DNA from 2 places in the Paraburkholderia steynii genome. Region 1 is predicted to be linked to the other one. Evidence: predicted binding sites of a transcription regulator. Region 1 holds the regulator's gene; the other holds the start of a gene.
The links. Region 1 encodes LexA, which represses DNA repair genes until DNA is damaged. Its sites were predicted from a motif close to ACTGTATNNNNATACAGT; they were not measured.

Region 1 (3,397 bases):
GGGACTGTCGCGCTGGTGGATGGGCGCGGGCAATACGCCGCTGCTGGACCGCGTGTCGTGCAGCATTCTGGTCGCGTGCTCGTCGGCGGCTGAAGAGGAGCAGGCGGCTGCGTGAGGCAGCCGCCATCTGGCGCACGTGTTGTGAAGAAGCGTCAGCCGTTCAGATCGACGGCTGACAGCTTCCACGTGAAAAGCCCCTGCCTACGAAAGATCGCCGCATAGCGCGTGTCGCCGACACCGTGCTGATAGCTCACAACGAACTCATTGACACCGCGATATCCCGCCGTGGTTTGCGGCGGCTGCGGCGGCGTGTTGCTATTGGCGTTAGCCTGGCTAGATGCGGGCGCAGGCGTTGGTGGCGAGTTGGGCGCCGGATTGTCCGCTCGAGCAGCGGGCGGAGGAGGCGGGCGCTCGCCCGGTTCGCCGCGCGGCGGAATGCCGTTGAGCAATGCGGCGACACCATCCGGCGTCGCATAGGCATCGACGAGCGGACCAATCAATGCAACGCCGATCATCGCGCCGATGGCGGCAAGCGGATTGCCGTTGTGCTGCACGTCGAGCCGGCGCGTCAGCAATCCCGTGACCTGTAGCTTGAGGCTGTCGCGCAGCGCCGGGTAATCGACGTATTCGTTGACCGTTTCCACATCGCGGGAATCGGCGGCGCGTTTGAGCCGGTCGAGCGCGATATACGGCGATGCGTACGCGTAACCCAGCGCAGCCACGACGACGATCACGATCAACGCGATCAGAAGTGGCCGGCCAACCCGGCCTTTCATCCTTACCAAACCTGCCATTGTGCGGAACGCTCCGTTTTCAATATCGATCAGGTGTGGACCCGATCGGCACCGAAACGATCCCACAAGTTTGCAAGCAAGCGTTTCACAGCTCCGATATCAGGCGCACGTGGCGCGCTCACGCTGCCTGCTGCGTCAGTTGATCGCCTTGCTCGGCAATCGCGCGATCGATCATGTTGCACACGGCGTCCACCGTGCCGACCATGATGAGTCGCGACGACCCGTGATAGACCCGCACGGGCGCGCGCCGCGCCGGTTCCGCGTTGAGACCCGAGTTCAGCGACACGCGCGCGAACGCCGGTTGCGCGGACGGCAGCGGTTGAGGTTCTTCATCGAACAGCGATGCCGTGCGACCCGTGACGTTCGACGCAAGCGCCGTCAGCGAACCACAAGGGACGAGCTCGCGCAGATGGCGCAGACGACCGAACTGGCGAAAGGGCAGCAAGCGGGCAAGGCGTTCCATGAGTCTCTCCAGACAGTGTTCAGCTAATTAGAATTCCGTCGGCCGGATCAGCCCGACCGCGATGCCTTCCAGCGCGAACTCCGCACTGCCGGCCTGAACAAAAATGTTTTCGTAATCGGGGTTCTCGGCAATCAGCTCGATGCCGTTGGGCCGGCGCTTCAGACGCTTCACGGTCACGTCGTCACCCAGACGCGCGATGATGATCTGGCCGTCTTTCGCTTCGCTCTTTTTCTGCACGGCGAGCAGGTCGCCGTCGAAGATGCCCGCGTCGCGCATGGACAGGCCGCGCACCTTCAGCAGGTAGTCGGGCTTGCTGGAGAACAGCGACGGGTCGCACGTGTAAGTCTGCGAGATATGTTCTTGCGCGAGGATCGGGCTACCGGCTGCCACGCGGCCGACGAGCGGCAGCGACAACTGCATGATGCTCGCGTGCGGCAGCGTGAACTGATGCGGGGAGTCGTCCTGGCCCGCGAGCAGGCGGATGCCGCGCGACGCGCCCGCCGCCAGTTCGATCACGCCTTTGCGCGCCAGCGCCCTCAGGTGTTCTTCCGCCGAGTTCGCCGAGCTGAAGCCCAGTTCGGCCGCGATCTCGGCCCGCGTGGGCGGGAAGCCCGTGCGCTCGATAGCGCGGCGGATCAATTCGAAAACCTGCTGCTGACGTGCGGTGAGTTTGGTCATGGCGCCACTGTATGGATAGACAGGTGACTGTATTTTTATACAGTATTCGGCGCATTTCAAGCTTTACTTTAAGTTCGTCGCGGCGGGTGTCGTGTGAACGTCGAAAGGCGACGCTGAAACGGCGCTACGGACGCGCTCGCGGACGCAAACCATTCCTTTACCACTATTGCGTATTAAAAAATGAAGAAACATTATTTTTAATGATGAAGCCGCCCGGATAGACTGGCCTCCATTGATGCAGCAGCAACGCCCACGCAGCGGCAGAGGCGCTTGCCGCTTGCGCAGCAGCGAATCGCGGCAATCAGCGGAAAACAGGCAATCACACTAACAAGACGGAGAAGGTCGATGGGTATTCGGATCACGGGGTTGGCAGGAGCAAAGGCAAAGCGCGGCAGCGCGAAGCGGTTGGTCGCAGCGCTCGCGCTGGGCGCGGCGTCGGCGGTCGGGATGATCGCGCAGGCGCATGCGGACACCACGCTGCTGAATGTTTCCTACGATCCGACCCGCGAGCTGTATCAGGACGTCAATCAGGCCTTCGGCAAGGAATGGAAGGCGAAGACGGGCGAGACGGTCACCTTCAAGCAGTCGCACGGCGGCTCGGGCGCGCAGGCGCGTTCGGTGCTCGACGGCCTGCAGGCCGATGTCGTGACGCTCGCGCTCGCTTATGACATCGACGCGCTCGCTAACAAGGGCCTCATCAACAAGGACTGGCAGAAACGTCTGCCCGACAACGCATCGCCGTACACGTCGACGATCGTGTTCCTCGTGCGCAAGGGCAACCCGAAGCACATCAAGGACTGGGACGATCTGGTGAAGCCGGGCGTGTCGATCGTGACGCCGAACCCGAAGACCTCGGGCGGCGCACGGTGGAACTATCTGGCGGCATGGGCGTACGCGTCGCATCTGCCGGGCGGCAGCGACCAGAAGGCCAAGGAATTCGTGTCGAAGCTGTATAAGAACGCGGGCGTGCTCGACTCCGGCGCGCGCGGCGCGACGACGAGCTTCGTGCAGCGTGGTATCGGCGACGTGCTGATCGCATGGGAAAACGAAGCGTTCCTGTCGGTGAAGGAATTCGGCACCGACAAGTTCGAGATCGTGGTGCCGTCGGCGAGCATTCTGGCCGAGCCGCCTGTCGCCGTGGTGGACAAGGTGGTCGACAAGCACGGCTCGCGCAAGCTCGCCGACGCGTATCTGAACTTTCTCTACAGCGAGGAAGGCCAGGAAATCGCCGCGAAGAACTTCTACCGTCCGCGTTCGAACAAGGTGCCGGCCACGCTCACCGAGAAGTTTCCGAAGCTGAAGCTGTACACGGTCGACGACTCGTTCGGCGGCTGGACGAACGCGCAGAAGACGCACTTTGCCGATGGCGGCGTGTTCGATTCGATTTACCAGCCGCAGTGAAACCACGAAGCGGCAATGTTTGAACAAAGGCGCGCCCTCGGGCGCGCTTTCGGCAATGGTG
Region 2 (3,397 bases), on a different contig from region 1:
TTCTTGAGCCACACGGCCTGAGCCCGCGCCAGTTCGGTTTCGCGCAACTGCGCGCTCACCTCTTCGACCAGTTCCTGTCCGACCGAATGACGCTTGAGCTCATTGACGATCCGGCCCGCGCCCATGCGCGACGCACGCCGATTAAGCAGGCTTTCCGCGAAACGGGAATCCGACAGCCAGCCTTCGCTTTCGAGCGAATCCAGCAATGCGTCGATTGATTCGCCCTCTTCCGCGTACGGCGCGAGCTTGCGCGACAACTCCGCGCGACTGTATTCGCGACGCGAAAGATAGCCGAGCGCACGGCCTTTGAGAGAGCGTGTGGGACGTTGCGAGGCGCGGCTCGCTGTATCAGCGGGTTTGACTTCGCCTGGCTGGCGACGCGAGCGCGTATAGGTGACTTCTTCGCTGCTGGCATCCGCATCCGGGCGGTCACGCGAAGCGGCACCCAGACCGGCGGCACGATCGTGAGCATCGAACGATTCGAATGGATCGTAATCGTCGGATGACGAGTGCTCTGAAAACGATGCTGCCGTAGAAGCAGACGGGCTTGAAGACAAGCGTGACGACGATTCGAATGCATCGTCGTCACGCGGGCCGCCCCCGTTGCGTCCCGCGCCCGTAGTCGAGGAAGCAGAGCGGCCCTTGCGTATCACGCGACGATTACTCCTCTTCGCCCACTTCCTCGTCGGCACTGACGGCAGCGCCCGCCGGCATGGCATTCACGCCCAGCGATTCACGGATACGGTTTTCGATTTCGCGTGCAATGTCCGGATTCTCGCGCAGGAATTCACGCGCGTTGTCCTTGCCTTGACCAATGCGTTCGCCGCTATAGCTGTACCAGGCGCCCGCCTTGTCGACGATCTTTGCCTGCACGCCGAGGTCGATGATTTCGCCCTGACGTGAGATACCTTCGCCGTAGAGGATGTCAAAGATCGCTTCGCGGAACGGCGGCGCCACCTTGTTCTTCACCACCTTCACACGCGTTTCGTTGCCGATCACTTCGTCGTTCTTCTTGATCGAACCGATACGGCGAATGTCCAGACGGACCGACGCGTAGAACTTCAGCGCGTTACCACCCGTCGTGGTTTCCGGGTTGCCGAACATGACGCCGATCTTCATACGGATCTGGTTGATGAAGATCACGAGGCAGTTCGTGCGCTTGATCGTGCCCGTCAGCTTGCGCAGCGCCTGCGACATCAGACGCGCCTGCAGACCCGGCAGCGAATCGCCCATTTCGCCTTCGATTTCGGCCTTCGGCACCAGCGCCGCAACCGAGTCGATCACGATCATGTCGATCGAACCCGAACGCACCAGCGCGTCCGCGATTTCGAGCGCCTGTTCGCCCGTGTCCGGCTGCGAAACCAGAAGGTCGCTGACGTCCACGCCGAGCTTTTGCGCGTACTGAATATCTAGCGCGTGTTCCGCGTCGATGAACGCTGCCGTGCCGCCAAGCTTCTGCATTTCGGCGACGACCTGCAGCGTCAGCGTGGTTTTACCCGACGATTCCGGCCCGTAGATTTCCACCACACGGCCACGCGGCAGACCACCGACGCCCAGCGCGATGTCGAGGCCCAGCGATCCCGTGGAGACCACCTGGATATCTTCGACTGCCTCACCCTGGCCGAGCCGCATGACCGACCCTTTGCCGAACTGCTTTTCGATCTGCGCAAGCGCGGCCGCGAGTGCCTTGCTTTTTTCCGCAGTCAGTCCAGCCGAGCCTTTCTTGCTTTCTTCCATGAATCGTCCTTTGCTATGATGAACGGCGTCTGAGGCAGGTGTGCAGGCCGTTGTGAACCCGGTTCGACCAACCAGCACGCTAAACGCAGACACTGTATAAAAAAACAGTAGTCTTGGCAAGCCCGATTCGCATGCGGACGTCCACATGTGCAAACGGACAACACCGACTACCGACAAAATTTTTCGGAGACGCTGTGCGCCGGGCGCCCCGGTGCCGGCCGGGCAGGGCGCATCATGCGAATTCTCATTGCCGAAGACGACAGCATACTCGCGGACGGTCTCGTCCGATCACTCCGCCAATCGGCATACGCCGTTGACCATGTGAAGACGGGAGCGGAAGCGGATACCGCGCTGTCGATGCAGACTTTCGACCTCGTCATCCTCGATCTCGGCCTGCCGAAAATGTCCGGCCTCGAAGTGCTGCGGCGTCTGCGCGCGCGCAATTCGAACGTGCCCGTGCTGATCCTGACGGCAGCCGACAGCGTCGACGAGCGCGTAAAGGGCCTCGATCTCGGCGCAGACGATTACATGGCCAAGCCCTTCGCGCTGAACGAGCTCGAAGCGCGCGTGCGTGCGCTCACGCGGCGCGGCGCGGGCGGCGGACCGACTGTCGTCAAGCACGGCTCGCTGTCGTTCGATCAGGTCGGCCGGATTGCCTATGCCAATGAGCAGGTTATCGATCTGTCCGCACGTGAGCTAGGATTGCTCGAAGTCCTGTTGCAGCGGATCGGGCGACTGGTGTCGAAGGAACAGCTGGTCGATCACCTGTGCGAATGGGGCGAGGAAGTCAGCAACAACGCGATCGAGGTGTACGTGCATCGGCTGCGCAAGAAGATCGAACCGAGCGGCGTGCGCATCATCACCGTGCGCGGGTTGGGTTACTGTCTGGAGAAGGCCGCGCCCCAGACCCCGGCGCAGCAGTCCGAGCCGTCCGACGCGCCCGCTGCCATGCCCGCAAGCCACTACTTCAAGTAAAGGCGTTCCATGTCCGTCCGCGCACCGCGCGCCACGGCGCACGCGGCGGATCTCGATGAAGTCCGCGACGCGCGCTACGCGAATCCTTTCGCGCCGCCCGATGAAACCGAGGCGGCTGCGGAGACGCGTCCGCGTTCGCTCTTCGGCGAAATCCTCGACTGGATGCTCGCGCCGTTGCTGCTGTTATGGCCGATGAGCCTTGCCGTCACGTATCTGGTCGCGAAGTCGATTGCGAACGGACCGTTCGATCGCGCGCTCGAAACCGACGCCTACGTGCTCGCGCGGCAGATTCACCCCGTCAATGGCATCGCCGAACTGACGCTGCCCGATTCGACGCGTGATTTTCTTCGTGCCGACAATATAGATAGCGTGTTCTATCAGGTGCTCGGCACGCGCGGCGAGCTGGTTGCGGGCGACCGCGACATGCCGCTGCCGCGCGAGGAAGACCGGCCGCAGCCGGGCATCGTCGAGTTTCGCGACGACATGGTGCGTGGCAACGACATCCGTGTCGCCTACACCACCGTCGAGTTTCCGCAGACGCCGGGCGCGCAGCCCGTGCTCGTGCAGGTGGCCGAGACGCTCGACAAACGCAGCGCGCTCGCCAACGACATCATCAAGGGCGTGATCCTGCCGCAGTTCGTGATCCTCCCGCTTGCGATCCTGCTCGTGTGGTTCGGGCTGTCGC

Region 2: the regulator LexA is predicted to act here: its motif matches at 1,829-1,846, upstream of recA (recombinase RecA).

Annotation. Positions count from the first base shown of each region.
Region 1 covers NZ_FNDI01000006.1:12,993-16,389, reverse strand. Annotated here, with positions in the region: gene BLT65_RS12775 (universal stress protein) at 1-115, shown strand, start outside; gene BLT65_RS12770 (DUF2939 domain-containing protein) at 153-794, opposite strand; gene BLT65_RS47190 (hypothetical protein) at 913-1,257, opposite strand; gene lexA (transcriptional repressor LexA) at 1,285-1,935, opposite strand; gene BLT65_RS12755 (sulfate ABC transporter substrate-binding protein) at 2,281-3,336, shown strand.
Region 2 covers NZ_FNDI01000048.1:41,722-45,118, reverse strand. Annotated here, with positions in the region: gene recX (recombination regulator RecX) at 1-653, opposite strand, end outside; gene recA (recombinase RecA) at 661-1,737, opposite strand; gene BLT65_RS43190 (response regulator) at 1,972-2,712, shown strand; gene BLT65_RS43185 (sensor histidine kinase) at 2,722-3,397, shown strand, end outside.